Regions from separate parts of the Shewanella scandinavica genome, predicted to be linked through region 2. Evidence: riboswitches for the same ligand, from Rfam matches in the RefSeq annotation. Region 2 holds a riboswitch; the other holds the start of a gene.
What was found. A riboswitch is a leader RNA that binds a small molecule or an ion and turns the genes downstream of it on or off. The one in region 2 is predicted to bind lysine.
Positions count from the first base shown of each region.

Region 1: linked by a shared signal. The riboswitch ahead of lysC (lysine-sensitive aspartokinase 3) and the one ahead of Q4Q50_RS01715 (Na+/H+ antiporter NhaC family protein) in region 2 are both predicted to bind lysine.

Region 1 is NZ_JAUOES010000004.1:196,402-212,804, forward strand. Features, by position in the region: gene Q4Q50_RS04795 (class 1 fructose-bisphosphatase) at 98-1,090, opposite strand; gene Q4Q50_RS04800 (S9 family peptidase) at 1,357-3,672, shown strand; gene arcA (two-component system response regulator ArcA) at 4,008-4,724, opposite strand; gene Q4Q50_RS04810 (DUF3293 domain-containing protein) at 5,312-5,746, shown strand; lysine riboswitch at 5,848-6,022, shown strand; gene lysC (lysine-sensitive aspartokinase 3) at 6,173-7,528, shown strand; gene Q4Q50_RS04820 (succinylglutamate desuccinylase/aspartoacylase family protein) at 7,530-8,651, shown strand; gene Q4Q50_RS04825 (zinc transporter ZntB) at 8,783-9,748, opposite strand; partial or broken gene Q4Q50_RS22420 (YacL family protein) at 10,003-10,128, shown strand; gene Q4Q50_RS04830 (YacL family protein) at 10,216-10,590, shown strand; gene Q4Q50_RS04835 (response regulator) at 10,680-11,309, opposite strand; gene narQ (nitrate/nitrite two-component system sensor histidine kinase NarQ) at 11,302-13,137, opposite strand; gene nrfA (ammonia-forming nitrite reductase cytochrome c552 subunit) at 13,363-14,766, shown strand; gene Q4Q50_RS04850 (hydrolase) at 14,915-15,457, opposite strand; gene Q4Q50_RS04855 (P-II family nitrogen regulator) at 15,802-16,140, shown strand; gene Q4Q50_RS04860 (ammonium transporter AmtB) at 16,151-16,403, shown strand, end outside.
Region 2 is NZ_JAUOES010000002.1:44,787-61,189, reverse strand. Features, by position in the region: gene Q4Q50_RS01735 (transglycosylase domain-containing protein) at 1-1,903, opposite strand, end outside; gene Q4Q50_RS01730 (thymidine kinase) at 2,038-2,616, opposite strand; gene Q4Q50_RS01725 (multiheme c-type cytochrome) at 3,161-5,263, shown strand; gene Q4Q50_RS01720 (M3 family metallopeptidase) at 5,466-7,616, shown strand; gene Q4Q50_RS01715 (Na+/H+ antiporter NhaC family protein) at 7,789-9,357, opposite strand; lysine riboswitch at 9,437-9,633, opposite strand; gene Q4Q50_RS01710 (electron transfer flavoprotein subunit alpha/FixB family protein) at 9,729-10,655, opposite strand; gene Q4Q50_RS01705 (electron transfer flavoprotein subunit beta/FixA family protein) at 10,656-11,405, opposite strand; gene Q4Q50_RS01700 (H-NS histone family protein) at 11,716-12,108, shown strand; gene Q4Q50_RS01695 (amidohydrolase family protein) at 12,324-15,413, shown strand; gene Q4Q50_RS01690 (amidohydrolase family protein) at 15,413-16,403, shown strand, end outside.

The sequences.
Region 1 (16,403 bases), on a different contig from region 2:
AAGCCGTATAAAACTCAAATGTCGCATTACGCGACAGCAAAAAAGCCACTATGTTCAGTGGCTTTTATCCTAAAAATCAGAAGCTAAGCGATTCGGCTTACTCTATATTTGGCTCTTCACTGTAATCAATACCGTGATAGCTCAGGCAAGCGTCGACTTCATTGCTGCTGCCTAGGATAACGGCAACACGCTGGTGAATATGCGTTGGGGTAATGTCTAAAATAGTTTCATAACCCGTTGAAGCCTTACCGCCGGCTTGTTCGACTAAGAAGGCCATTGGATTGGCTTCGTACATCAGGCGCAGTTTGTACGGTTTTTTAGGATCTTTATTGTCGGTTGGGTAGGTGAAAATACCGCCACGTGATAGCACGCGGTGTACGTCGCCGACCATGGCCGCAATCCAGCGCATGTTGAATGATTTTTCGCGTGGACCAATTTTACCGAGCAGTAAATCGGCAATATAGGTTTGCATTGGCGCTTCCCAAAAACGTTGGTTCGACATGTTAATGGCAAACTCTTGGGTCTCTGGGCTAATGCTCATGGCGGCGTTAGTCAGTAAAAACTCATTGGTTTCTGGGTGCAAAGTAAAGAGTTGCACACCTTGGCCAGTGGTTAATGCCAGCATGGTCGATGGGCCATAAAGTACATAACCTGCGGCTAATTGCGCACGGCCAGATTGTAAAAAGCTGGTTTCAGTCAACTCGCCAGCAGGGGCGGGCAGGATAGAGAAAATCGTGCCGACTAACGAGTTGATATCAATATTAGATGAGCCGTCTAGTGGATCGAAACACACCAGATATTGGCCATTTTGGCTGACTTCAACCACATGATCTTCTTCTTCCGACGCTAAACCGCGCACTGTACCGTCAGCTTTTAATGCATCTTTGAGCATGTCGTTGGTGATGATATCCAGTTTTTTCTGGGTTTCACCTTGGACGTTTTCTTGCTCAGTCGCGCCTAACACGCCTGCAAGCGCACCGTGGCGAACGGCATGGCTAATGGCTTTTGAGGTGTCGGCTAAGGTTAAAATGAGGTGGGAGAGGGAGTCGTTCACTGCCTGTGAGGTCAGGTGCTGGGCCAGAGTCTGCATGTTATGTCCTTTAGAGGTTCAACAATGAGGTCAATTTCGTTATTTGCCGCGAATGATAACTCAGTTAGTCGACAATTTCAGCGATGTTGCTGATGCTTTTAGCGAATATTAGGGCTTTTAGGGATTATTTGGACTGAGCCTATGAGATGATCCTAATTTGTATCTGTATATTGCATGCTATTTCTATTTGGGGTTTGCCTCTGGCACAATGTCGGCTTGTTTTTAATCGCTGACATCTTAGGCGATTATACTTCCAAGGAATAATAATGATTAAAAATAGGTTAACTTGGTTCCCTGCGTGCTCACTTAAGGTGCGCGCCGTTCCCCTACTGATAGCGAGCCAAATGGCCATGATTTCGACAGCTATGATTTCAGCAACGACCCCTGCTTTGGCAATGGAAGGTGGCAAACAGCCACTGACGATTGAGCGAATGAATGCCTCGCCTGCCTTAGCGGGCACCAGTCCTCGTGGTTTGAAATTGTCCCCCGATGGGCAGCGAGTTACCTATCTTGCTGGCCGTAATGATAATCAAAGTTTTTATGATCTCTGGCAGATGGATGTCAAAACTGGTGAGTCGAGCCTGCTATTAAATGCCGATAAACTCGCGACCAATGAATTATCCGATGAAGAAAAAGCGCGCCGCGAACGCCAACGTATTTATGGCGAAGGCATTATGGAGTACTTCTGGGCCGATGATAGCCAAGCGCTATTAATCCCCGCTGCTGGGAATCTGTATTACTTTTCCCTGGCCGACAAGAGCGTGACTCAATTGCCGATTGGTGAAGGGTTCGCTACAGATGCACGTCTATCGCCTAAGGGCAATTTTGTGTCTTTCGTTCGGGATCAAAATCTGTATGTGTTAGATCTGGCGAGCAAAAAACTTGAGGCTATGACCACAGATGGCGGCGGGGCGATTAAAAATGCCATGGCGGAATTTGTCGCTCAAGAAGAAATGGATCGCATGACTGGCTACTGGTGGGCGCCCGATGAATCGGCCATCGCCTTTACCCGTATCGATGAGTCTGCGGTCGAGCAAGTGACCCGTAACGAGATCTATGCCGATGGCATTAAACTTACCGAGCAGCGTTACCCAGCCGCAGGTAAAAACAACGTCGACATCGCATTAGGTGTGGTCACGCTAAAAGATAAGGCCATCAATTGGGTGAGCCTGCGCGAAGAGAATCGCAAAGAAAAGAGCAAAGATATTTACCTGCCGCGTGTCGATTGGTTGCCCGATAGCAAACACTTGTCGTTCCAGTGGCAGAGCCGCGATCAACATCAGCTCGATTTGCAGTTAGTTGCGTTAGATGCGCTGACTAAGCCAAAAACCTTAGTGAAAGAACGCAGTGATGCTTGGGTAAACCTCAATAACGATCTGCACTTCTTAAAACAGCAGTCTGCCTTTATTTGGGCGTCTGAGCGTGACGGCTTTAATCATCTGTATCTTTTTGACTTAAAAGGTAAACTCAAAACGCAATTGACTAAGGGCGAGTGGGCTGTCGATGAGTTGGAATACATAGATGAAACCGCAGGCTGGGTGTATTTCACCGGCCGTAAAGACACGCCAATTGAAAAACAGCTTTATCGCGTGCCTTTAGCGGGCGGCAAGGTTGAGCGCGTGAGCAAGCAAGCGGGGGTACACAATCCTGTTTTCGCCGATAATCAGAGCGTATATCTGGATTATTTCAACAGCTTATCTCAGCCACCGCAAATCAGTTTACACGGTGATAAGGGCCAGCAACTGGCTTGGGTCGAGCAAAATGCGGTTAAGCAAGGTCATCCTTTATATGATTATGCAGGGCTGTGGCAAATCCCTGAATTTGGTGAACTGAAAGCCGAAGATGGCCAAGTGCTGCAAACCCGTTTATTCAAACCCGTTCCCTTCGATGCAAGCAAGAAATACCCTGTCGTAGTGCGAGTTTACGGTGGGCCGCACGCCCAGTTAGTGACTAATAGCTGGAGTGAGCAGGACTACTTTACCCAGTATCTGGTGCAACAAGGGTATGTGGTATTCCAATTAGATAACCGCGGCAGCGCCCACAGAGGCACTCGGTTTGAGCAGGTGATTTACCGTCATTTGGGCGAAGCTGAAGTGAATGATCAAAAAGTGGGGGTGGAGTATTTACGCAGTTTGCCCTTTGTCGATGCCGATAATGTGGCGATTTACGGCCACAGCTACGGCGGTTATATGGCTTTGATGAGTTTATTTAAGGCGCCAGATTACTTTAAAGCCGCGATTTCGGGCGCACCTGTGACCGACTGGCGCTTGTATGACACCCATTATACTGAGCGTTACTTAGGTCACCCCGAAGCTAATGAAAAGGGTTATGAAGCCAGCAGCGTGTTTCCTTACGTGAAAAACTATCAAGCAGGTCTATTGATGTATCACGGCATGGCTGACGATAACGTCTTGTTTGAAAACAGCACTCGGGTTTATAAAGCGCTGCAGGATGAAGGCAAATTATTCCAGATGATCGATTATCCGGGATCTAAACATTCGATGCGTGGCGAGAAAGTGCGTAATCACTTATACCGCTCATTAGCGGATTTCCTCGATAGACAGCTGAAAAGCGCTAAGTAGCGCGAGATAGAGAGTGGGTCTGCTTGCGTATGCTGCTATGCCTTACGTATACGTTGTAGGCTCGCTCCTTGTTTAGCGCTTACATCACTCGCTCTCATTAGCGCTGATTGGTTGAGCTTATTTTATAATTATGCTGCTGTTTTATAAATATTTTTGTTTCTATTTTGGACATCGGCTTTGCCATCAACCTGACTCTTAACTCTGTAAGCGTCGCCTATTAATCTGATTCGCTAAATTTTAGGCATAAAAAAACCAGATCCTAGGATCTGGTTTTTTGTGAATCGATTCTTATCGAATCAATCCTGTTGCTAATGCGATTGTCGCTTAGCGGGCAATTAGCCTTCTAAGTTACCGCAAAAGCGATAGCCTTCACCGTGAATAGTCGCGATGATTTCTGGCGTATCTGGCAAGCTTTCGAAATGCTTACGGATACGACGGATAGTCACGTCTACAGTACGATCGTGTGGCTTAAGTTCACGGCCAGTCATTTTCATCAGTAGATCGGCACGAGTCAAAATTTTGCCTGGGTTTTCAACAAAGTGCAGCATAGCGCGGAATTCGCTACGTGGCAGTTTGTAAGATTCACCCTGTGGGCTCACTAATGAACGGCTGTTGATCTCTAAGCTCCAATCGTTGAAGCGATAGTATTCTACTGAGCTCTTTTCTTCGACTTCGGCACCAGCGCTGTTGACGCGAGTCAGAAGGTTACGAGCACGAATCGTCAATTCACGTGGGTTGAACGGCTTGGTAATATAATCGTCCGCGCCAATTTCAAGTCCAAGGATTTTGTCGACTTCGTTGTCACGACCTGTCAGGAAGATCAGACCTATGTTGTTGATTTCACGTAGTTCACGTGCCAACAACAGGCCATTCTTGCCTGGCAAGTTAATGTCCATAACGACCAAGTTAATTTTGTTTTCCTGCATAGCCTTATGCATTTCTGCGCCATCATTGGCCTCAGTTACCACATACCCTTCTGCCTCGAAAATACTTCTCAGCGTGTTACGGGTAACGGCTTCATCTTCAACGATCAGAATGTGCGGATTTTGCATATTATTTACCTAAATTTTAATCAGTTTATACTAACCAATAAGAGCAACTTACTTCGGGCTCTTATATTCATAAAAGCGTTGATACTTCCTTGAACTGCTTTGTGCTCAAAAGGAAAATCTTTACGGTGACATCTATATCTGGATGTAGATTAAGTGCACGTTTAAGTGTAATACGAGAAAACGTAATCAGTACCAACTTCGATAAGCAATAGTTAGAATAAGTTCCTTAACTATTGTTTTTTTAAATGTTTAAAAGACAAATCAAATGTAGAACACATTTTAAACAGATGCCCGGTCAGTTCACGTTACTTAAAGCGATATATGTAACAAACTGTATTGAACGATAAGCATCTTGCTCAATCTGTTTCAACTCACCAGTACGCACATTGTACTCGTTTTAGTCATTTGTTAACAAATGAAATGTTAACAAATTTTAGGTGAGTCGGGGTTTTTACCATGATATTTACTTTAGCTATTGATTAGTATAACTAATGTATTTGCCATTCCTGTGAGCCAGTTCACGCCTCTTTGGATTTTACAATCACTCTGCTACACTAGCTTGGGTTCATTTTTCGATTAGACTACCAATGGACAATACGACTCAAGATTTGTGGCAATGTTACCAAGCGCCGTTATTTTTGCTGACTCAAGCATTATCCTGTGATTTTTCCTTTGCTGTTATTACCGCTCATAATCCTGCTTCAAAGCTGCTTTCTCCCAGTCAAAACCGTTTACTCGATCGCCAACTTCTCCGTGAAATTGAATTACTCGGCAGTCCCTATCGTGCTTTAGTGGGCGCGGCGCCGGATTTATCCCACATGGAAAAAAGCTGGGCCGTGTTTATCGATAGAACGATGGCGCTGCAATTGGGGAAGAAATTTAATCAATACGCGATTTATGTAGTCGAACAAGGGGAGGTGAGCTTAGTGCCATGCACTTTGGCCGGACATGATGAAGTGTGTTTAGGCAAATTTAGTGATTATGTGCAGCTGGTATACGAGTTACCCGATTTAAGCACTTAATTGTTTTCAAAAGATTTTAGTTAAATTATTCATTTGTTATGAAATTAGCATTGACTTCATTAGGGGTTTATTGCTACTTTTTTCGTCCCTTTCCCTAGGAAAGGAACAGAAGAGGAGCGTTAACTAGGTAGTCGGTCAGAGGAGCACAAACTCCAGCGATGACTGATGAGGGAGATTAACGCCGAGGCATAGATATGGTTGCTGCATATTTATGTCGGTCGCTCAGGCTGAATCCTGACGATTGTCACCTGTAATTGGTGGAGAGCTTCTGGTGACGATTGCTGTTTCCCTTCTTTTGGGGTGCGTTATCATTGAGCACCAGGCTCTTCGAACGAAGTTAGTTCGGAGTGTGATCATGTTAGTTAATCAATATTTTATTCAATCTGCGTTTATTTCTTGGCCTACGTGTTTCACGGAGGTGCGCTAATGTCCCTCGTTGTCGCAAAATTTGGTGGCACCTCAGTCGCCGACTATAACGCTATGAATCGCTGTGCCGACATAGTGTTAGCTAATCCTCATTGTCGTTTAGTCGTGGTCAGCGCATCGAGTGGCGTAACCAATCTGTTAGTGGAATTGACCCAAGAATCGATTAACGACGATGGTCGATTACAGCGATTAAAACAAATTGCCCAAATTCAATATGCGATTTTAGATAAGCTCGGTCGCCCTAACGATGTGGCCGCCGCATTAGATAAATTATTGAGTCGCATGTCAGTATTGAGTGACGCGCTCGCATCACAACGCAGCAAAGCGACCATGGATGAGTTGTTGTCCCTCGGTGAGCAATGTTCTTCGGCGTTGTTTTCGGCGGTGATCCGCGAGAAAGGTGTTAACTCTAGTGCCTTCGATGTGCGTCGAGTATTACGTACCGACAGCCATTTTGGCCGCGCGGAACCCCAGGTTGACCAGATTGCGATTTTAGCTCGTGATTATCTACAGCCACTGTTAGCGGAACAAGTGATTGTCACACAAGGCTTTATCGGTGCCGATGAAGCAGGTCAAACGACCACATTAGGCCGCGGTGGTAGTGATTATTCTGCTGCGTTGTTAGCCGAAGCGTTACGCGCCTCAGCGGTCGAGATTTGGACCGATGTAGCGGGGATTTATACAACCGATCCGCGTCTTGCGCCCAATGCTTTTCCGATTGCCGAGATCAGCTTTAATGAAGCCGCCGAGATGGCGACCTTTGGTGCCAAGGTATTGCATCCTGCGACCATTCTTCCTGCCGTTCGTCAGCAAATTCAAGTGTTTGTGGGTTCAAGTAAAGAGCCTGAAAAGGGCGGGACTTGGATCCGCCATCAAGTGGAAGATGCACCCGTATTTCGCGCTGTGGCTTTGCGCCGCGACCAAACCCTGTTAAATCTTCACAGTTTGCAGATGTTGCATGCACAGGGCTTTTTAGCGGAAACCTTTGCGACATTAGCGCGACATAAGATCAGTGTGGATTTAATTACCACCTCAGAAGTGAACGTGTCTCTAACCCTCGATAAAACCGGTTCAGATTCTAGCGGTCAAGGTCTGTTGAGTGAGGCACTGTTGCAAGAATTATCACAGCATTGCCGAGTGCGCGTCGAAGATGGATTAGCCTTAGTGGCGATTATCGGTAACCGTATTGCGACCACGCCGGGTATTTGTCGCCGTGTGTTTGAAGTGCTTGAGCCACACAATGTGCGGATGATTTGCCAAGGCGCCAGCCCACATAACCTGTGTGTGTTAGTGACAGAATCGGAAGCGGCACAAGTGGTGAAATCGCTGCATCAAAATCTGTTCGAAGGCGCTTAATATGCTGCCGATAACATCGTCTCTGCAAATTGGCGAGCTTGCCGCAGGGCAAGCGCTCACCTTGCCTATTTACCATTTTAAGCCGAGCGACGATAAGGCGACTGGCCCCAAAGTGTATATTCAGGCCAATGTCCACGGCGCTGAAGTGCAAGGTAATGCGGTGATTTATCAGTTGATGAAGCAGCTTGAACTCTGTGACATCCGCGGTGAAATCACCTTAGTGCCATTAGCCAATCCCCTTGGGATCAACCAAAAAAGTGGTGAGTTTACCCTCGGCCGATTTGACCCTATTACGGGGGCGAACTGGAATCGTGAGTATTTGAATCATGCTATCGATTTGCCGACTTGGTATAGCGAACATGCCAAGCTGAGTGATAGCGAGCTGATCCAAGCTTATCGCAGTACTTTGGTTGAAGCTTGTCAGCAAAAGTTGCGTCACGAATGGGGCATTACTACTGGCCATAGGCTTGCGGTTAATCTGCAGATTATGGCCCACGGCGCGGATATAGTGCTCGATCTACACACGGGGCCTAAATCCTGTAAGCATTTGTATTGTCCGGAATATGACTTAGCTGCTGCGCTGTATTTGTCGATCCCTTATACGCTAGTTATCCCCAATACCTTTGGTGGCGCCATGGATGAAGCAGCGTTTTGTCCTTGGTGGCAATTAAGTGATTTTGCAAAAGCGCAGGGGCGCGATCTAGCCGTTGCTGTGTCGGCGTTAACCTTAGAATTGGCGAGCCAAGAGCGCGTCTGTCTTGAGGATGCACTGCTTGATGCCCAAGGGATTTTGGCGTATTTAAGCCACCGCGGCGTGATCGCTGAAACCGTTGACCCCGCTAAAATGCAGCGCTTTGGTTGTTACCTTAAAGACTATAAAAAGTATCACGCACCAAGTTCAGGGTTAGTGGAATACCGCGCGCCTGTGGGTGAACCACTGGCTGCGGGACAGCCCTTAGTAAATTTACTGCGTATGGATTTATACGGTACGGCGGATGAACTAAAGACGGTCAGTTTACCCCAAGACTGCGTGCCGATTTTGCACTTTGCTTCGGCGTCTGTACACCAAGGGACCGAGCTTTATAAAGTCATGACTCATGTGTTTGAGTTGCCGATGTCATAATAGCTAGCCTAGATCATAAGGCTTAGCGTATAAGCATTGGATCAAAACAATTCGCTTATATCACTTAGCTTATAAGAATGAGCGAAAACAACGCCAATCCTAATCGATTGGCGTTGTTGTTTTTAAGGAGGCTATAACCACTTAAATCGATAAAACAGTGCCATCTGTAGGGCGACGAGTGAGATTAATATGCCGCAGAAGGTGGCGAAGGCCCAAGTGTTGTCGGCGCCCGGTATGCCGCCAATATTGACCCCGAGTAAGCCGGTTAAAAAGCCTAATGGTAAGAAAATTGCCGACACTAAGGATAAGAAATATAAGCGTTTATTGAGCTGTTCCGATTGTTGGCTGAGTAATTCTTCCTGAGTCACATTTGCCCTGTCGCGCAGGGCATCGAGATCTTCAATGGTGCGGATAAGCTTATCGTTTGTTTCCCTGAGTTTAAGTCGTTCTGAATCGTTAAACAGACTAACTTGCTCGGAAATCATTTTTGAAAAGGCTTCACGCTGGGGCGCTAAATAGCGGCGAATGGCGACAGTTTGGCGGCGTAGTTCGGCGATATCTGTGCGTAAGTCTTTTACATTGCCCGAGACAACGAGCTCTTCTAAATCAGAGAGTTGTTCTTCTAACTTATCGATGAACTCGACTTTACGGTTAGTGAGTCGCTCGCAGACAGCGACGATAAAGTCGCCCGTAGTTGCAGGCCCATTGCCCTCAAGGATCAGCTCGGCGACATCTTTGACCGACTGTAACTCGCGATCGCAGGTGGATATGATTCGCTGTTTATCGGCATAAATACGCACGGCCACCATGTCTTCGGGAGCTGAATTGGGGTTGAGGTTGACGCCGCGTAACGCGAGCAATATGCCTTCGCCGGCGATAACGGCGCGGGGGCGAGTATCTTGGGCGAGTAGGGCATCACTCTCGACCTTCGGCAGGCCGCTATTGAGTATCCAGTGGCGCGCCTTTTTATTGCGATAGCGAAGGTGCAACCAGAGTAGACCATCCTGCGGATCCCATTTTTCGATCTGTTCCAAGCTTAAGGTGGAACCCGCTTGGGCGCCGCTTAGCACTAAACTGTAGATAAATCCTTCGTGCATATCGCATTCCATATAACTTTCAAAATCATACAAACAAGCTAACTGATTTTGCCATGAAAATGAAGTCAGTACTTGTGCTTAACGGATATGAGACCAACGCCAATAGAGTTATACCAATCACATTAAATATCTAATCAGTTCAGAGCCTCACAGGTATTTCAATCCAAGGCAGGAATGGTTATTCCCTTTTAAGCCAATGCAACACGGGAGTGGGATGCCTGTGAGGCTCCCGAAGGGCGGCTGATGTTAACGGCATGGCAACGCGCTTTATACTGCGTTTAAGGCTTTCGACAGAGCACCACTATGCCTTCAAGCCTTCGCCTTGGCTAAAGAGCCTTGAACTCCGGCTGAATGAACAGATATTTTGTACGATTGGTATTAAATCGGCTGTGCTGCGTGGGGCGAGCAACTTCGGCAAGGATAGGTTAAAATTAGCATTAGTAGGCTTAGAGCAAAGAGACAATAAAATGGAATACGAATTTCGGCGTAACAGTTTAACCGGCACTTTTCTGGCCAGCTTTAGCATGGATCATGAAGTGCTGGGGCAATGGTTTACAGAAGAATTGGGGCCTGAGTTAGCCAAAATTCAGCAAGTGTTAGACATGATTAAAGAAATTCAAACCGATAAACGAGGTGCATGGCGTCTCGTCGGTAATGATTTCACCTTAGAGTTAGAGCGTGAGCAGGCGCGGGTGTTTGCGAATACGTTAGGTTTCGAGCAAGAGTATGAATTAGAAGAGGCGATGTCACTCTATGATGCTGAATCTGAAGCCTATTGTGGCTTAGAGGATTTTGAGCTGGCGTTACTGAGTTGGCAGACATTTATCGAGAAAGGTCTGTAATCGTCCATTCAAATTCTGTTCGATAAAAACATAAAGGCAATCATATGATTGCCTTTATTGTTTGCGCTATACCTCGCTAAACTCAGGTATTACTGATTAAGGTAGCGCACCGCCATTTCGGTTCTCGACTTGGCATTGGCTTTACGCAGTAGGTTTTTCACATGCACTTTGACAGTGCCTTCACTAATGTGTAAATGCTCTGAAATCATCCGATTACTTAAGCCTTCCGCCAGTTGCTCTAGAATTTGCAACTCCCTTGGCGTCAGGCTCGAAATCCATTCTTGCTCATCGGTCGCATCTTTTAGCTCGTAGAGGTATTCCTCCACTTCATCGCTGATAACTCTGTGGCCAAGCATGGCATTTTTGAGTTTTTCGAGCAGTAAATCGGGCTCAGTATCTTTGAGCAAATAGCCGTCGGCACCGGCGCGTAGTAAGCGGATCACATCTTGTTTGGCATCGGAAACTGTGAGTATCACTATGCGCGAGGTGACGCCCTCTTGGCGCATGGCATTGAGCGTATCTAGGCCTGTCATGCCTTTCATATTCAGATCGAGCAAGATGATGTCGGGCTCATCGGTGGCGACGGCGGTTAATGCATCTAAACCGCCTCCGGCTTCGCCAAAAAGGCTGAAGTCTGGATCTGAGGCAATGAGCTGGCAGATGCCTTTGCGTAAGAGGGGATGGTCGTCGACCACAAGTACGGAATAAGGTTTACCCATTTGAAGGCTCCTGTTGAGAGGGGAAAATAAGCGTCACTCGAGTGCCACTTGAACCTTTGCTGTGCTGCGCAAGGTTGAATGAATGGTTAGGCTTGAGTGTATCGTCTTGTTCGTTGCATCCTTGCTCAATCGTGGTTGCCGTAGCAGGTTTAAATCTGCTTATCTCGTTGTCGCTAAATATGACTTTACCTGAAAGTTTGCTGGCTCGCTCATGCATAATCCCTATGCCAAAGTGTTGATCTCGTTCTTTTAAATGTCCAATACCTATGCCGTTATCGCAAACATTGATATTGACCATGCCCTCGTCATCCTTATAACAATGGATATTGATGAGGCTGGCCTCAGCATGTTTGATGGCGTTTAAGGTCGCTTCCCGAGTGATCTGCAGTATGTGAATATGCTGCTTTGCCTCTAGCCATTGTGGTGCAAGTTTATAGTCTAAGGTGATCTTGATACTCGTCTTGGTTCTGAGCTGCTCGAGCATAGTCTCTAAGGCACTTTTTAGATCGGGTTCTTTAATCGTGAGTCTAAAGGTCGACAGCAATTCCCTGAGCTGCACATAGGCAGTGCTCACGCCTTCATTGATTTCGGTTAATTGAGCCTCAACGAGCGGGCTGCGGCAACTGCAATCTAAGTTTTTGCGTAATAAGCTAATTTGGATTTTAAGGAAGGACAGCACTTGACCTAAGGAGTCGTGTAATTCCCGTGCGATCACGCCGCGTTCCTCCATCAGCGCCAGTTGCTGCCTTTGCTCAGTGGCGTTGTGGATCACAATTGAGCGAGTCAGCATAATCGCGAAATTATTAAATAGCGCGATATTCGGTGTTTGGTCGGCAATTAACTCTAAATAGCCTAAATTAGCCTGCTCAAATTGCAGTGGGAAACGGGTACTCTCTTGAGTCATATCTGGCCAGCCGCCATCGGCCTCAATCACTTCAAGCTCTTGCTCTGGATACTGGATAATGAGCCTAAGGTAGTCGAGTGACTCATAGCCTTTTAACTGATTTAGTGCCGCTTTGAGCGCTTTGTAATCGAGCTTATTTGCGTTTAATGTCAGTAAGTTATCGTATAAAAATGCCAGCTCATTGTTGGCCCGAGTGAGTGCTAAGGTTTTCTCTGCCACCTGCGACTCTAAATCGCCATAAAGCATAGCGAGTTCCTTGGCGGTTTTTTGCAGGGCATGGGTGAGCGCTGTGAGTTCGATATATTCGGTTTCGGGCATTTCGATTTCAAAATTGCCTTTAGAAATAGTATTCGCCGATTCCATAAGCTTTTGCAGTGGGATTACCACTTTCTTCTTAGTAAAACGCACCGCCACAAAGGCGATAATGAGCATGACGCTTAAGCCTAATATTTGGCTGGCGGCGAGGAGCCTGAGTTTAAAGGCGGCGTGGTGCTCCATCTCCAATACCAGTAAATCTATGGTGTCGACAAAGTCCTTAAGTGACGCCACATAGTCGCGGGAGTTTTCTTGCTCTATGTAGTATTTCATCACCAGCCATTTATCGATCACGAGCTGATATTGATCGGCAATCTTACGTGGACTAAACCAACTATCTGAAGGCTTTAAGGTATCGGAATAGAGGGTGTTTTCGAATTCGATGATTTTATCGAGCGCAGCATCACTGCCAGAGTTGGCGTAAAACATCAATCGATAGCTTTGCATCCGCAAAGAACCCGAGGCGTTAATCGCCTTAGCGTCGCCCAAGCTGTAAGACAAATTGATGATAGCAAAGGTCGATAAACTGCTAGAAAGCAGAATGAGTACTAACATTAATCCTAAGATTTTTGAGGTTAGACTGCCTCGTTTCATTAATCCGCTATTCATTTTAATGGCCGCTGTTATGGCACTTTGCAGTGGTTTTTACATTAGAAAATAATGTAATACATTAACAAAAGTATAGAAGTGTGAACAACAACACCTTTACATTTTGATCTAGCGCAAACTTCGACCTAGATACCCCCTAAGAGGTATATGTTTAGCGGGATTAAGTCACTAAGTTTGACCATGGAGATGTCGTGATTTACAACAATAATGCAACACGGAGATGAGATGATGAAGAAGATGACAGGTAAGTCCTTTGCACTAAGTGCACTGGTTGCCGCCAGCTTCATGGCGGCGGGCGCAATGGCGAGTGATAAAACTGAGCCTCGCAACGAAGTTTATAAAGACAAATTTGCTAATCAATACGCTAGCTGGCATGACACAGATAAAAGCACTGAGAATACCGATGTGTTAGCCTCGGACCCGAGCTTAGTCGTGCTGTGGGCAGGTTATGGTTTTGCGAAAGATTACAACGCACCACGTGGCCACATGTATGCCATTACGGATGTGCGTAACACTCTGCGAACTGGCGCACCAGCCAACGCGGAAGATGGTCCAATGCCTATGGCTTGTTGGAGCTGTAAGAGCCCTGATGTACCTCGCTTAATTGAAGAGCAAGGCGAAGATGGTTACTTTAAAGGTAAATGGGCCAAGGGCGGCCCAGAAGTCGTCAATACTATAGGCTGCGGCGACTGCCATGAGAAAGGCACGCCTAAACTGCGTATCTCTCGCCCCTTTGCTGAACGTGGTATGGAAGCATTAGGTACACCGTTTGCCAAAGCGTCTAAAAAAGACAAGCAATCTATGGTCTGCGGTCAGTGTCACGTTGAATACTATTTCGAGAAAAAAGAAGGCAGAAAAGGTTTCGTTAAATTCCCTTGGGATATGGGCACAACCGTTGAGCAAATGGAAACCTATTACGACGGTATTGAGTTCTCCGACTGGACGCATGCGCTGTCTAAAACCCCTATGTTAAAAGCGCAGCACCCTGGTTATGAAACTTGGAAACTCGGTGTTCATGGTAAGAATGATGTGAGCTGTGTTGATTGTCACATGCCAAAAGTGACCAACGACAAGGGCCGTAAGTACACAGATCATAAGGTGGGTAACCCATTTGATCGTTTTGAAGAAACCTGCGCGACGTGCCACAGCCAAAGTAAAGAGTTCTTAGTCGGCTTGACCAACGAACGTAAAGCTAAAGTGAAAGAGCTAAAAGGCCGCGCCGAAGCGCAACTAGTGAAAGCGCACTTTGAAGCCGCAGCCGCTTGGAAAGCCGGTGCAACTGAAGCGGAAATGAAGCCAATTCTAACCGATATCCGTCATTCACAATGGCGTTGGGACTATGCGATTGCTTCACACGGCGCTGCTGCGCATGCCCCTGAAGAAGTCTTACGTATCCTAGGCACAGCGGTAGATAAAGCGGCAGATGCGCGGGTTAAATTAGCGCAATTGTTAGCGAAAAAAGGCATCACAGATCCTGTCGCGATCCCAGATATTTCTACTAAAGCCAAGGCACAAGCCGCTTTAGGTATGGACATGGAAAAAATGAATGCAGAGAAAGAAGCATTTAAGAAAGACATGTTACCTAAGTGGGATGAAGAAGCGAAAAAACGCGAAGCCACTTATAAATAGTGTTTAACAAATTGTTTTTAACCTGAGCTAACCCCTCATGTAAGCAAAAGCCCTCGCTGACTCAGCGAGGGCTTTTTTATGGGAGTGAATGTCAACGTCATGCCTGAACCAAGGGCTGTTTACTTCATTAGAGCCAAGGAGTGAATTGCTATTTTATCAGTTTTAATAATGCCCTAAAGCGCTCGCCTTGGGCTTGATGTTGTAATTCAAATAATAGCGATTCCACGTTAGTTAATAAGGCGCCTCTGGCCGTCATCATCTGAATACCCAGTTGTTTATTATCGGCACTGCGTGACGAGACGCCATCTGCGACGAGATGCACTAAATATTGCTGTTCTATAAGGTCACAACAGGTTTGATAAACACACACATGGGTCTCAATGCCCGCCAGTATGACGTGTTTGCGATCCGTCTTAGTGAGTGCCTGCGCAAAATCTTCACAGTGCCAGCCGCTAAAATGTTGCTTTGCAATAGGGGAGCCGGTTTTCTCCAGCAAGGTTTGAAGCTCAGGACTGGTTGCTCCGAGTTTATCGGGTAGCTGTTCTAACCACAGTATGGGTATTTCAAATAATTGTGCACCTTGGATTAAGGTCTGTAGTTGTTGGTGCAGCTTGTCACTGTTATCCATGATTTGTGCAAGTTTTCCCTGCACATCGACGATAACGAGAACACATTCTTCGGGTTTTAACATCGGGCCTTCCTTCTGCGCTTGATGATTGTCTTAGTGATGATCTTCGCTTTTGTCTAAGAGCTTGTGCTGTGATGCTCAGATTTCATCTCGATTTACGCTTCACCCAGTAGACCCCAATTTAACCTTGTTACCAATAGGCCTAAGGTCGAATAGCTGCTGCACTTAAACTGCTCACTAAAAGAGTGCGTTGCACCAGTTAGTGCTCGATTATGGTGCATTTTTAACCTTTGAAAATAACCTTTTTTAGTTAAAGTTTAAAATAATCAGTAGGTTAAATTATTGGCCTAATGATTGAATTACCTTTGATACAAGTTAATAACAATCGCGTTTTTTTGGAGGTCAGGATGAAACTAGTCAGCGCTATCATCAAGCCATTTAAGTTGGATGATGTCCGTGAAGCTATCGCCGGAATAGGTATTGAAGGCATGACGGTGACCGAAGTTAAAGGTTTTGGCCGTCAAAAAGGGCACACAGAGTTGTATCGTGGCGCCGAGTATCAGGTGGATTTTTTGCCAAAAGTAAAACTAGAAATTGCCACTAAGGCTGAAAATCTCGACATGTTGATTGAGGCCATTACCACTGCGGCCCATACGGGGAAAATTGGCGACGGTAAGATCTTCGTCGTCGACTTAGAACAAGCTATCCGTATCCGTACGGGTGAACTCGATACAGAAGCGCTATAAGGGGCTGACAATGGAAGAATTAACAAAATTAGGCGGCACAGTCACTGAACTACGCTTTGCACTCGATACCTTTTACTTTTTGATTTCTGGTGCGTTAGTTATGTGGATGGCGGCGGGATTCGCCATGTTAGAAGCAGGTTTAGTTCGCTCTAAAAATACCACTGAAATTTTAACGAAGAACGTGGTGTTGTACGCGATTGCCTGTGTGATGTATCTGCTGGTTGGCTACAACATTATGTATGTGGATAACACTGAAGGGGGTT
Region 2 (16,403 bases):
TGTAATTGACTATGTCGCGCATAAGGCGCACAAACGGCAAGTTAATCGAATCCTGCAAAGCTTGATAAAGTGTCGGAGTCTTAACATCTTCCGATTTTTTAAAGTTATTAAACACATGCAAACCACCACCGGTAAAGAACTGCTCACTGGTTGAGGCAGAATATTCCCGCTGTAGCGCCGCATCTAACATGCGATCTAAACGTCTATCAGGATTCACAATCAAGTAATCAATCGCCCAACGGGTTAAGTGATCCCTAGGTTCGATAATGATAGATTCCAGTTCAATACCATGTTTTTTAGAATATTTTTCGTGGATCTCGGCGATGATTTCTAAGTAGGTCGCCATCACCCGCAATTTAGCGGTTGAACCCAGTTCCAACTTACTACCCTCGTTGATATCAAAGGGTTGGTCGGTACTGTCGGTCTGCACACGGACTCGGTTGGCGGTGTCGGTACGCTCGTAAAGCGTAAAGCTATACAGCACGTTTTGCAGTTGGCTTGGCTCGAGTAAACGCTCGCCCAATAAACCCACTTGCTCTGCGGTCGACGCTTGCGCCAGACTGCGCAAGTAGTGACTCACTTGCTGCTGTAAATCACTGTGTAAGCTACTGTTTACTGTTAAGTCGAGTCGGTCTAAATCGTACAGCCCCACATTTAACATGCCCGCGGTACGAATACGCACTGTATTCACGCCCTTATCTGCGCCCGATTGCGTATTTCGTTGCGGCTTAGTGACCCTAAACTGCAATTTCTGCGCGAGTGCGGCATCGCGCAGACCACGATCAATCAAATAATATTGGCCGAGTAAGCGGATATGGCTATCGACTAAATTTTCAAGATCTTCATGACCTTGTAATAAATAGTATGAAGGGCGACGCTGGGCGATCATCAGCGCAACCACTTGGCGGAATACTTGTCCACGCTTGGCGGCATTACCCTTGATTTGTGGCGATGCTAACAGCTTGTTTGCAGTATCGAAATCGGTGCCAAACCAGGCCCACAGCCCGTCACCTATACCATGCACTTCACCATGATTGGGCGCCGAGGATAATGGCACTGTGTTTAAATAATCTTGGACGATGCGCTTACGAGCGGGTTCGGTATTCTCACCTTGCTGGTACACGCGCACACTGGCCGAGCCAATTTGCAGTAACTTATCCTTGATGCTTAAGGTTAAGCCTTGGGAAGAATGGCGGAATTTTTCAATCTGAGTCGCCAGCGTACTGCCACCGGCGGTGGACACATTCATGCCGACCATCTCTGCAATTTGGCTCATCCCCGCCACCACAAAGCGTGGCCAGTCGATCACGGGATTGAGTTTATCTTCCGTGGTCCATAACTCGCGGTTTTCAATAAATAATAAGGTATTAACGATTTCATTGGGGATCTTATCGTCGTCCTGATAAACCCGTTTGGGATAGGCGAACTCGTACAAATCGGTATTGCGACAATCGAGCAGCGTTAAGCCAGATTGCGCCTTTTCGTGGTAAGGCGGAAAAAAACCCAGCTGCGCGTATTCCAGCAAGGCAGGCGAAAATGACACTTGCTGCGTCACCTGAAAATTCCGTTGCAGTAACCTGTCAATATACTGAGGTAACTTGCTATAGCCATGGCGCTCATCGAAAGGGCCATAACTTGGATAAATCACCGCTGTGCTCGGTGAGTTTTCTAATTCATAGGTGAGTGTCTTAGCATATTGATTGATGTATTTGGCTTGATAAAACGAGGTTTTAACTTCAAGACCAATCAATAGTGCGATACAGCAAATTAAGATAAAAAATAAGAACCAGACCCTGCCCTTAGATCTGGCTTTACGCGGAGTCTTAACCTTCACCTTAGGTTCGGGTTGTGGTGGACGAGGACGATAATTTTCGAACTTCATCTCTGACGGGGAATTAGGCAAAACAGCTCCAAAAAAACACTAAAATAAATATCTTTCATGCAACTCAGCAAATCCGTTGCCACTCAGTAAAACAAGACATCAATCCATTAAGCCACACAAAAAACTCACCGCCAACAACGCCCTGCTAGCAAAGACTAATCCCAGATGAACTCACGAAAATGTTTACGGCAAACGGACTCATAGCTTTCATTTCCACCAATCGCCACTTGCTCACCCTCGCGCATCACTTTGCCGTCACCGTCGAGGCGCACCACCATGTTGGCTTTGCGGCCACAATGGCAAATGGTTTTCAGCTCAACCAACTTATCGGCCCAAGCTAATAAATAATGACTGCCACTAAAGAGTTCGCCCTGGAAATCCGTTCTTAAACCATAACAGAGTACAGGAATATCAATATTATCGACCACATGCGTCAACTGCTTAACCTGTTCTTTACTCAAAAACTGGCACTCATCAACCAGCACACAGCTTAATGGTGTGGCTTGATGCACATCGCTAATCATCTGAGTCAGATCATCTTGGCTACTAAAAACCTGTGCATCCGTTTCAATGCCGATGCGCGAGGCCACTTTACCTTTGCCATATCTGTCATCTATGGAGGCTGTCATCACTAAGGTATTCATACCGCGTTCGCGATAGTTATAGGATGACTGTAATAAGGAAGTGGATTTACCAGCGTTCATCGCCGAATAATAAAAATACAATTGAGCCAAGACTTATACCCTTTAAAAAACGTTAGCGCTTACGCGTCTGCCATCGGAGCCAAATTGGCCGCTAGTCTAACATTGCGCTTCACATCAGAACACTAGCAGCGACTAAGCTTTTATCATGAATTACTGCAACTGCGCTGACTTATCCAGCGTTTTACTCTCCCATCGTCGACTTAACCAACTCCAGCTCACTTTATTTAATCCTTAGCACGATAAAAGCCATCACCAGCCACCAAATGATTAAATTTTGTTAACACAAGCTTAATTTAACCTTAAATACTGTTTTATAAGGAAATAGTAAATAAAGCTAAATTTCAAAAGTGAGATCTACCTCCAAAGTATTAAGTGTTAATGGGCTTGCGCCCAAAAAAAACAAACATCTTGTTAACAGTAATATTTCATTCGAGACAAAACGTGCTCAATTTAAAAAAAGAAAGTATTCGATAGCTTGCAAATTAAAGCTAACGGTCAAAGCACTAATCTACCCTGCAAACTTTAGTGCTCCACTCCGTCCTTTATGCGCATATTGGATCAAATGGAGATAATGATGAGAATTTTCACCTCTAGAAAACTGGCATACTTAGTGGCTTTAGCACTAACTGGTGCCCTTGTTGGTTGTGGCGATGATGGCAAAGATGGTGTCGATGGCGCACCAGGAACGCCCGGTATTCCGGGAACCCCAGGTACGCCTGGCACACCCGGGGAACCCGGAACACCGCCCCCAGTCACTAGCTCGACGCTGACGAAAGTCAAAGTGATCAACTACAGCTTTGGCGAAGGCAGTATCAGTTACGAATTTGAAATTACTGATGAGAATAATAATTTAATCAACGGGCTGCAAAACGCAGAGGCTAAAGTCGCGGCGTTAACCGATAAAGGTTTCATCAATAACCGTACCGAAAGTGATCTTAATGGCGTTGCAGACAATGTGCATATTGGTGGCGCGGCAACTCAAGCGACTGAAGGTGCCACACTGACCTCTTTAGGCGACGGTCACTACACTTTTGTGACCCCAATGTTAGGGGTAAACCCGAGCACTGAAGGTATTGTGTGGTTACGCGTTGGCGGCAATAGCGCAACAGGTATCGCACGTTCAGCCCCCTTAGTTGTCAATAAACCCGAAGGCACTCATTCCACCACAACCGATAGTTGCTATTCCTGTCACGTCGATTACGCAACCAGTCCTCGTCGCCATGCAAGCTATGTTGCAACCGGTATGGACGGTGAAGTCACTTTCGTAGAAGGCTGTTTAGCATGTCACGGCTCAGTGAGTCGCGGCGCTGTCAATGCGGAAGGTTTCTCTGTGGGTGGCTATACGACAAACACCTTATCTAAAATTGGCCATGTTAATCACCAAGATTTTACTAAAGACTTTTCAGTACAAAACTGTACATCCTGTCACGTTGAAGCCCCAACTAACATCAACGTTGCAGGACCCGGTTGTATCGATTGCCATGATAGTGGTGGTGTACCAGGCGTTATTATCCCAAGTAATGGTGCCGATGTCCGTACTATGCATGAAGGCAAGTCTGGCATTACTGAACGCCAAGCTATTCGCGCTAAGTACAAAGTGACATTAGCGGCCCCAGTTAAAGTCGATGATATATCAACGAAAACAGATCACTATGCGCCAACAGGTGCTGCCGCAGTCGCCGCCCCAGGCTGGTGTACAACACTTACTGTAAAGGATGTTGATGGCAATATCTTTAGTATCAAAGATAACTTCAACTACTCAGATCCGCTGGTGTTTGATGCCAAGAAACCGCTGGTCTATGCCAGCGCCTATCTGCACGCCTATGACAATGGCAGTTTAGTGGGCCGCCCAGGAAACCGTACTAACTATTACTATGGTTACAACACCGACGGCACTAAGAACATCTGTCACTTACTGACGGATATCAGCGCTGTGAATGCTAACTATGTTTACTCTGCCCGCGTGACATTCAGTACCGCAGGTTGGATTGAATATGATGGCAATCAACGTTATCAAAGTAATGGCAGCCTAAGAGCGACAGGTTATGACGGTTCTATGGGCGTATCCTTTACCGCCTACTCAGACGTCGTTAACCCTGTCACGGCTCAAAAAGTCTCAGGCTTTGAGCGTCGTGAGATAGTGAGCGCTAACAGCTGTACGACTTGTCATAACGATGCCACTGCATTCCACAAAAATGGGGCCTTCGATGACGGCGGTAATGGCTGTATTGCTTGCCATGACAACGGCATGGCACGGACATCAGCCGCCTTAGGCGCAGGTTTTGGCCCTATGGTTCACAGCTGGCACTGGGGTAATGGCGCTAAAGTCGGTGAAATGAAAGCGGATGGAACTCAAGCGAATGCGGCTAACGGTGCAGGGGCGATCAATCCTGTCACCAGTTGCGTAGCCTGCCATGATAAAGCGATTGATTTAGATAAAATTCCAAATCAATACATTTTAGAACCCGGCAGCAAGATGACCAGCCCTGTATCTGCAAACTGCTATGCCTGCCATACGATTGATTCTGCGAAAGCGCACATGGTGAGCAACGGTGGTGAGATCAGCGTTCCTAGCGTGGCAGATTGGTTTAAACAACCAACAACTGAATCCTGTGCAGTATGTCATAACACAGGTAGAAGCTCTGGTATTGATAAATACCACAAGTTTACTCGCTAATTAGTCATTTCATCATCGCATGATTAAATAGTCAGTAAAAAGCGGTACCGATTTTCCCTGCAAGGAAATCGCCAAGGAGTCTCATCAACACGGGACTCCTTTTTATTTAGATACAGCCCGATAACAAGCCATTTTCAGTCCCATTTAAGTTACTAACGTTACAGTCCTAAAAAAACAACAATTCAAAGGAAGTCACTCAATTATGCGTAAACGTTTTATTGCCATCGCCATCGGCGCCACGCTCACCGCCGGATTTATGGCAGGTTGTAGCAACACAGAAAGCAAAGCCCCTAACGCCATGTCGGTACAAGTCCAAAACCCCTTGTTTCAAGTCAGTAGTCTGCAATATCAAGCGCCCGACTTTAGCCTCATCAAAAATGAGCACTTTACGCCTGCCCTAGAGCAAGGCATGGCCGAGCACTATCAAGAAATCCTCGCGATTGCGAATAATCCCGCCGCGGCAAGTTTCGACAACACTATTGTCGCGATGGAAAAAAGCGGTGCCCTGCTCAGCCGCGCATCGAGTGTGTTTTATAATCTAGCGGGTTCGAACAGCAATCCAGAACTGCGTAAAATCCAAGGTGAAATGGCACCCAAAATGGCGGCCCACTCGGACAATATCAACTTAAATCCAGCGCTATTTGCCCGCATCGAAGCCATTTATAACGATCGCGCTAACCTAGGGTTAACCCCAGAAGCTGTGCGTTTGGTTGAGGTCTATCATCAACGCTTTATCATGGCGGGCGCTAAGCTGACCGATGAGCAGAAAGTGAAGATCCGTGCTCTTAACGAAGAACAATCGACACTGACCAATGAGTTTTCCCAGCGTTTACTGCGCCTAACTAAAGAAATCGCCGTTATCGTGGAATCAAAGAATGAGCTTGCAGGATTAACTGACAGCGATATCACTTCGGCCGCAAACGATGCTAAAGCAGCAGGTCACGATGGCAAGTATCTGATCAACATCACCAACACCACTCGCCAGCCCGTATTGGCGTCACTGGAAAACCGTGAACTGCGCCAACGCATTTGGGAAGCCTCGGCTAACCGTGGCTTAAGTGGTGAAAACGAAACGGCGTCGCTGGTATCTCGTTTAGCGCAACTGCGCGCTGAGCGCGCCACCCTATTAGGTTATGAAAACTGGGCGAGTTATCGCCTAGCGCCGCAAATGGCCAAAACGCCAGAAGCGGTTTACAGCATGTTTGGCTCTATGGTGCCAGCCGTAGTCGCTAATACAGAGAAAGAAGCGGCCGATATTCAAGCTATGATCGACAAGACTGGCGGCAAATTTGAACTGGCGCCATGGGACTGGGAATTCTACGCCGAGAAAGTCCGCCAAGAAAAATACGCCCTCGATGGCAATAGCATTCGCCCATACTTTGAGTTTAACCGCGTCCTCGAAGATGGCGTGTTCTACACCCTCAAAGAACTCTATGGCGTCACCCTAAAACCTCGCCCAGATTTACCGGTTTATCATCCCGATGTGAAAGCCTACGAAATGTTTGATGCCGATGGCTCAAGCATGGCCATTTTCTACGCCGACTATTTTGCCCGTGAAGGTAAACGTGGCGGCGCTTGGATGAGTTCGTTTGTAGGCCAATCCTTCCTCGAAGGCACTAAGCCTGTCGTGGTTAACGTGATGAACATTAAGAAGGCACCAGAGGGTCAACCGACCTTCGTCAGCTACAACGAAGTCACCACTATGTTCCACGAAATGGGCCACGGCACCCACGGCATGTTCTCCAAAGTGACTTACCCAAGTCTGGCAGGCACTTCGGTTTCCCGTGACTTTGTAGAATTCCCATCAACCTTCGAAGAAGACTGGGCGGCCCATCCCAAAGTGTTGGCCAACTACGCTAAACACTATGAAACGGGCAAACCCATTCCCGATGAACTGCTGCAAAAACTGTTGAAATCAGGCAGCTTTAACCAAGGTTTCGATACGTTAGAATATATGGCTGCGGCGCTCGTAGACATGGAATGGCATTCATTAAGCCCAGATGCACAGTTGCAAGATGTCGCCACCTTTGAAGCCAATGCACTGAAAAAGCACGGCTTAAACATCAGCGCCGTGCCGCCACGCTATAAATCGACCTACTTTGCCCACGCCTTCCCCGGTGGTTACTCGGCAAGTTATTACGCGTATATGTGGAGTGAGATTTTAGCGGCGGATGCCTTTGCCTATGTGCAAACCCAAGGTGGTCTAAACCGTGAAATCGGCATGAAATACCGCAAAACTATTCGTGAAGTGGGCAACAGTATTGCACCAATGGAAGCCTACAAAAATTTCCGGGGACAAGAGCCAACGACACAAGGATTGCTAAAACGCCGCGGGCTAGACCAAACACTTTAAGCTACAAAAAACCTAAGCGGCAAGTAGCCTAAGTTAAGTACTGATAGCCTTAATGCGATTAGGTTAAAGATAGAGATAGAGCGTTAACCAAAAAATCAGCCAGCATAATGCTGGCTGATTTATTTTGACTTATTCGTAGTGAACCTTTGCCGTGCAAGGTTTCAATTAAGGTTTAGCTAATTGCGCCTTTAGATTTGATTTTTAGCACTATGATGCTAACCACAAACACCACACTACAGGCCACTAAACCTGCGACAACTGACTCAGTAAATCCAAGTACGACATAACCCGTTAAGCTAATAAACGCCGCAATCAATGCATACGGTAGCTGAGTGACCACATGGTCGATATGGTGACAACTCGCGCCCGTAGACGACAAAATCGTAGTATCGGAAATCGGTGAACAGTGATCGCCAAATACCGCGCCCGCCAGCACAGAAGCAAGCATAGGCAACATCATGCCAGTGTGACTTCCCATCGCCATATCCGCAGCAATCGGCAACATGATACCGAACGTGCCCCAGCTAGTACCGGTTGAGAACGCAGTAATACCCGCTAACACAAACATTAGGGCTGGCAAAAAGGCGAACGGAATATTGCCCGTCGCGAGACTTGCCATAAACTTGCCGGTTTCGAGTTGACCAATCACGCCTGCGATGGTCCAAGCAAACAACAGGATATAAATCGCTGGCAGCATAGAGCGAGCGCCCTGCACTATGCCTTTGACTATCATTGATTTCTCAACGCCTTGGACTAAATTCAATATCAGCGAAATCGCTAAACCGATTAATGCACCAAAGAAAAGGGATGAACTGACATCGGTTTTCTCAAACGCTGAAATAATATTAAATTCAATCCCTTCAGCGGCAAGCACTTGAGCGCCACTGTTGACCATAAAATACAGGGTCGCAAATACCAACACAGTAATCGGCAGGAATAAACCTAAGATCTTACCGGTTTCGGCTTCAGGTAAATCCGCATTGGCTCCAGGCGGTAATCCTTTTGACTCATCGTATAAATTACCACGCTGGGCATTGAGTTCATGCTCGCGCATTGGCCCAACATCTAATCCCATAAAGACAACGAAAAGTAATAATAACAAGGAGAAAATTGCATAGAAGTTCATTGGGATCATTTGAATAAAAATACTCAAATGGCCAGTATCAGCAAAACCATGGGCCGTTAATATTCCACCAATAAGTGCAATAATATACGCGCCCCAACTTGATACTGGTGAAATAACGCACACAGGTGCCGCAGTAGAATCTAATAAATAAGCTAACTTAGCGCGGGAAATATAATAACGGTCGGTAACAGGTCTAGCGACCGAACCTACGACTAAGCTATTGAAATAGTCGTCAATAAAAACCACACACCCTAAAAACATGGTTAATAATTTAGCGTCACGTTTATTACGTATATGTAAACGAGCCCAATCGGCAAAAGCCCGCGCGCTGCCACTTACGGTAATTAACGCTGTGATCATTCCCAGTACAATTAAGAAACCGAGAATATATAAGTTCCACGAATTAAAGCCTTCGCCCGTCCAAAAAAGTCCTTTAACGCCATTAAATACAAATTCACCCGTCGCTACAGGTGAAAATTGATTGAGCAATAAAGCACCAATTAAAATACCTAACCCCAAAGAAAGCAGTACACGGCGAGTTAAGATCGCCAACACAATAGCCACCGCAGGCGGCAGCAAGGAAAGTGCCGAATCGGCATAATTCATAACAGTCATTGATTATTATCTTCGTTAAATACGAATGGAGGGCGACTGAACTGGTGGGGAAAGGCAATAGATACCCAAGGTCACCTGTCCTATCAGTAGCGCTCCATAGTAACTATTTCCAATATCCGTATCGGAAAATACTATGGCAGTGTTGCACCTATTAGATACAACCCCAGCAGTTGATCGTGATAAATCGAACCACTTCGGCACCAAATCCTTTCGCAATCGATCAACGGAATCACCCTACTGATCACTACTAATATTTGGCGCGCCTCTACTTCTAAGAACGCCCTTACGCGGGCGTGAGGCACATAAAAACATAAGCGGCTTAGCAGATGCTACCGCAAAGCCACTTAATGTGACCTAAATCACAGATTAAATCAACCGAGACTTGTGATCAGCTCAGGAACCGCCTCAAATAAGTCCGCAACTAAGCCATAATCGGCAACTTGGAAAATTGGCGCTTCCGCGTCTTTGTTAATAGCAACGATAACTTTTGCGTCTTTCATGCCCGCTAAATGTTGAATCGCGCCAGAAATCCCCACGGCAATATACAAGTTAGGCGCAACGATTTTACCGGTTTGACCGACTTGTAAATCGTTAGGCACAAAGCCAGCGTCAACTGCCGCGCGTGATGCGCCAACCGCAGCACCAAGCTTGTCAGCAAGCTGCTCTAAAATGCCGAAGTTTTCACCACTGCCCATACCACGGCCGCCAGAAACGATAATGCCAGCATTACCTAATTCTGGACGGGCTGATACCGTCAAGGATTGAGAAACAAACTGAGTTCTCGCTTCAAACACTTTATCGAGTGTCGTCACAGCCGCGCTGTTACCTTCTGGCGCAGCATCAAAAGCACTGGCGCGTACTGTCATCACTTTGATGGCATCATGGCTTTGCACTGTCGCTAAGGCGTTACCCGCATACACAGGGCGCACAAAAGTGTCCGCACTGACGACGGTAATGACTTCAGAGATTTGCGCAACATCTAATAATGCTGCCACACGCGGAAGCGTGTCCTTCCCTAAGCTCGAAGCAGAAGCCAGAATGTGGCCATAGTTTGGCGCTAAGTCCACCAGCAATTTGGCAAAATTTTCCGCTAAATGCGCTTCATACACGCTAACATCGGCAACGAGCACTTGGCTAACGCCTTGTAGTGCTTGTGCAGCTTGGACAACCGCGCCACATTGGTGACCCGCAACCAGTACATGCACTTCATCGCCAATGGCGCGAGCGGCAGTGACGATTTTTGCCGTATCAAGTTTCAGTGCGGCATTATCATGTTCAGCTAATACTAAAATGGCCATTTAGATCACCTTCGCTTCATTTTTTAACTTTTCAACTAGCTCAGCTACCGACGCTACCATAATGCCTGCTTTACGCTCTGCTGGCGGAGTGACCTTCACAACCGTTTGGTGACTCTTTAACGTCACGCCCAAATCAGCCACAGTAAAGACTTCTAATGGCTTACGCTTGGCTTTCATAATGTTAGGCAGTGAAGCATAACGAGGTTCGTTCAAACGTAGATCGGCAGTCACGACTGCAGGTAACGGCATAAGTAAGGTTTGCATACCACCGTCAACTTCGCGAGCAACTTGCACAGATTGACCTTCCAATTTGATTTCAGAAGCAAAGGTCGCCTGTGGCATATCCATCAGCGCCGCGAACATTTGACCAGTTTGATTGTTATCGCCATCGATAGATTGCTTACCAAAAATCACCAGTTCAGCTTGTTCTTTGTCTTGTACCGCTTTGAGCAATTTGGCGATAGATACTGGCACCAGTTCTTCTTCAGTATCGATATGAATCGCACGGTCTGCGCCTAATGCGAGCGCGGTACGTAATTGTTCTTGCACGGCTTTATTACCAATACTGACAACAACCACTTCAGTAGCGCTACCCGCTTCTTTTAAACGAACCGCTTCTTCTACTGCGATTTCACAAAAAGGGTTCAACGCCATTTTTAGGTTTGCAGTGTCAACACTTGTATTGTCAGCTTTGACCCTGACCTTCACATTGGCATCAACAACGCGCTTAACGGGCACCAATACTTTCATAGGGTTTCCTTCCTACACTTTCATGTACATGGACAAAACATTGGTTAATACCAATGCAGGATAGAGCAACTTTACGTCCTGTTAACGTTAACGTCAACCAAAGTCAAACGCCTGTTTGCATTTTTTAATCCGCGCAACGGCTACTTTTTTGGACACTTATTTGAGTAAATAAGAAAAGTTCAAAATATAAATAATATTTAATTTACTTAAAACGCATAATTTTATTTGATTCGAGCTATATTAGTTTCTATCATTTAGGTGTTGTTCACCATTATCCTGTATTAAAAATTAGAGTGGGACGAAAATAGATATGAGCGAATTTTTAGAGATATTAACTCACGGCCGTCGTTTTAAAGCAGCAGTTAAAGAACTTAGCGTTGAAGAGTTACGTGATTTAGCCGATAAATTAGATAAAATTTTAGTAGAACGCGAGTCTATGGCTGAGGAAGAAGAACAAGCCATGGCAGCTCGTAATGCTAAGATTGAAGAAATCCGTCAACAAATGGAAGCCGTTGGTTTATCAATTGATGACTTAGGTGGCGTAGCTGTTAAAGCAACCGCGAAGAAACGCGCTCCTCGTCCAGCTAAATACCAAATCGAAGTTGACGGTGAAATGGTTCAGTGGACTGGCCAAGGCCGTATGCCTACCGTATTTAAGAACGAGATCAACAAAGGTCGTTCTATGGAAGATTTCTTAATCTAATCCAATTCGGTGTGGCGGTTCGAGTAACCAACACCTATTTGCATAAAAGCTCGCATTCATTGCGAGCTTTTTTATATCCACTATTGGCTGCAATCTAAAACAACAAGCGTTAATCCCACGCCTCATTCCCGCTCAAATTGCGTTACAATTCAACCTTAGTATTTACATCTGCTTTCAGTTACTCTTTATTCACCCTCACTCGATTGAATAAAATAATGCAGATAAACAATAAGATAATTATAAGCTGCAGCATGATCGCTAGCTTAGTCTCACAGACCACATATGCCCAAATCAATACAGGGACAACCTCAAATAAACTCACGGCTTTTACCCATGCTGAATTAATGATTGCGCCGGGTAAGCGTTTAAGCGATGCCACTTTATTGGTTGAAAATAATCGAATTAAAGCCATTATTGAGCACGGTGACATTCCCGCTGGCGCATTTAAAATCGATTTGAGTGGTTATACTATTTACCCTGGATTTATCGATCCTTTCACCGATTATGGGATTGAGTTCGAATATCCAAAACTTGGGCTCACTCGCCCTGTCTATGATATTAAACGTATCGGCGGCAATGCAGACAATGGTGCAATTCATTCTGAAAAAGAATGGTTTAATTACGTTTATCCCAATAAAGAACGCGCTAAAGAGTGGATCAATAATGGCTTTACGAGTGTGCAAAGTAGCAAACTCGACGGAATCTTCCGAGGGACGGGTGTTAGCCTGTCATTAGCAGACAAAACCGCCAACGAAGTGATTTATCGTGCCCGCAGTCAACCTTTTATGGCATTCGATAAAGGCTCATCTGAACAAGATTATCCGTCATCATTAATGGGCAGTATTGCGCTTATTAGACAAACCTTTGCCGACGCCAATTGGTATAATCAAAATAAAAACAAACAAGGCAATGGCGCAATAAACAATCAAGTCGAATTTAATATCGCCTTTGAACGCTTAGATAATTTAACCGATAAGCAAATTATCTTTGAAACCAAAAATCTCAACGATCAATTGCGCGCCGCCCATTTACTCAAAGAACATAAACTGCCAGCCAACCTGCTCGGTAATGGTCAAGAATACTCGCGCATCAATGAGTTAAAGGCGCTGAACTACCCGTTAATCTTGCCTTTAAACTATCCGCAAGCGCCTGATGTTGGAACAGATGATGCCGATCGCGAAGTGTCACTGGCGGATTTAAGACAGTGGGAACGTGCGCCAACCAATCCAGCAGAAGTTGCCAAAGCGGGTATTCCCTTCGCACTAACACAATTTGGTATTAAGACAGATGCCTTTTGGCCGCGCCTGCGCCAAGCCATTGTCCAAGGTTTGAGTGAAGAGCAAGCCTTAGCTGCACTGACCACCCAAGCCGCCGAGATGACAGGCACCGCCGATTTTACCGGCAAACTCGCCCCCGGTTACATGGCTGACTTTGTTATCACTAAGGGCAATATTTTTAAAGAAGGTCAGATCTACAGTGTTTGGTTGCAAGGTCAGGAGCAAAGTCTTCGCTCACTGCCCCAAGCAAAATTACTGGGCGATTATCAATTGAGCCTCAATAATCTCACGCTGGATTTATCGCTGCAAGATGCGAGCAAAGGTGATAAACCTAAAATCCAAGGCAGCTTAAGCAGTGGCGAGCAAAGTATCGCGCTCAGCCAACTTAAATTAGATGACGACGGTCGATTAAGCTTTACTGCCGATTTGAGCGCCGCAGGCATCAATGGTCTTAGCCGCTTTACGCTGTGGATGGCCGATGACGGTATTCAGGGCCGCATGGTCGATGCTAAGAGTCGCACCACAAATGTTGCCGGTATTGCGATAGCGCAAACTGCAGCGGTTGATAATGCCACTCAAGATGACCATCAAGCACCCAAGGATAAAGCCAACACTAGCCTAGTGAGTCACCTCACCTTCCCTAACGTTGCTTATGGACTGAGCGAAGCACCTAAGGTCGAGAAGCTGCACATCAAAAATGCCACCCTGTGGACCTCGGATAAGCAAGGCATTCTCGAACATGCAGATCTCTTGATGGCCAATGGCCGCATCGAAAAAATTGGCCAGCAACTCAGTACGCCTTCTGGTTATCAAGTCCTCGATGCAACAGGTAAACATCTTACTGCGGGCATTATTGATGAACACTCACATATCGCCATTAATGGTGGCACCAACGAAGGCACGGATGCTGTGACCTCTGAGGTACGCATTGGCGATATTATTAATCCCGACGATATTTCAATCTATCGGGCCTTAGCGGGCGGCGTCACCAGCGCGCAATTACTCCACGGCAGCGCCAATCCAATTGGCGGCCAATCGCAACTGATCAAAATGAAATGGGGTGAGCCAGCCGAACAACTCAAATTTGCTAACGCGCCCGCCAGTATCAAGTTTGCTTTAGGTGAAAACGTCAAACAGAGTAATTGGGGCGAGAAATTTGTGCAGCGCTTCCCGCAAACGCGTATGGGAGTCAAAGCCTTATTTGAAGAGACCTTCGATGCCGCCATCGCCTATGAAAATGCGTTAAAAGCCTATGATAATCTGCGCTCCAGCGATAAGAAAAAAACCGTTGCACCGCGCCCAAGTTACCGTCTGCAAGCAGTGGCCGAAGTATTAAATCAGCAGCGTGATGTGCACATTCACTCCTATGTGCAGTCAGAAATCCTGATGTTTATCCGCTTAGCTGAGGCTTATCACTTTAAAGTGCAAACCTTTACCCATGTGCTCGAAGGTTACAAAGTGGCGAGTGAACTGGCCGCCCATGGCGCTGGCGCTTCGACCTTTGCCGATTGGTGGGCCTATAAGTTTGAGGTGTACGACGCGATTCCACAAAATGCGTGTTTGATGCAAAACAAAGGCGTGACCACCAGCATAAACTCAGACGACTATGAAATGCAGCGCAGACTCAACCAAGAAGCGGCTAAGTCTATGATGTATTGCAATATGTCGAAGGAAGATGCTTGGAAAATGGTCACTATTAATCCAGCCAAGCAATTAAGAGTCGATGAATTTGTGGGTTCACTCACACCTGGGAAAATGGCCGATATCGTGCTGTGGAACGCAGAGCCACTGTCGATTTACGCCAAAGTGACACAGGCATGGGTTGAAGGAAAACGCTACTTTGACCGCGACCAAGACCAAATTGCCCAGCAAGCAGTCGTCAACGAGCGCGCCGCACTTATCCAAAAAATTCTCAGCAGTGATGATCAAGCCAAAGCGGGTGAAAAAGTCACGCCACTTAACGAGCCACAGTGGCACTGCGACACCCACTATCAAGCATGGGGCCACACTCATGAGGGAGCCAAATAATGCAACATTCATCTAAACCGGTTTTGTTTGCCGCGCTACTGGGCGCGATTTGCACCACGCTGGCCCCAGCGATGGCAAACGATATCGTGCCTACTCCTAAACAAAGTCGCAGCGTACTGATTAAAAACGCCACAGTGCACACAGTCAGTCAAGGCGTGCTCAGCAATACTGATGTCTTGATTGAAAATGGCAAGATCACGGCCGTTGGGCCTCAACTCACCAGCCAAATCAACAGTGCAACCGCAGAAACCAGTGACACTCAAGTCGTCGATGCTAGCGGTAAACACTTGTATCCGGGCTTAATTGCCCTCGATACCAGCTTAGGCTTAGTTGAAATTGAAATGAGCCGCCCCACGGTCGATAACGCCGAGGTGGGTTATATCAATCCGCAGATCAGCACAGCCACAGCTTACAATGCGGATTCGGAGCTCATCCCGACCATACGTTTCAACGGCATTACTCACGCACAAATCGTCCCGAGCGGCGATGGTATTGCTGGCCAATCGGTACTAGTGGATCTCGATGCGTGGACGATTGAGGATGCACTGACACCCAGTGCAGGACAGTTCCATGTCTACTGGCCGCAAATTAAACGCATGCCAGAAGATGAAAAAGAGAAAGCCAAGGCTATCGAGAAAAATCAGCAGGCGATCGACCAGCTCAATATCGCCTTTGAAGATGGCTATCGCTATTTCTTAAGTGATAAAGCCAAGGGCAAAGATAACAACAAGGATGAAGATCCACAGTCCGCGACCAACAACCTGCGCTGGCAGGCCATGTTGCCGCTATACCAAGGTAAAGCGACACTGTTTGCCCATGCCGACAGTGTTGGCCAAATTGAGCAAGTGATTGCTCTGACAAAAAAATACCAATTCAAACTGGTGATTGTCGGCGGATACGATGCATGGCGCTTAGCCTCAAGCCTGAGGGAAGTTAATGCGAGCGTCATTTACCCACATACTTTGAGTCTGCCTAAGCGTAAAGATGAAC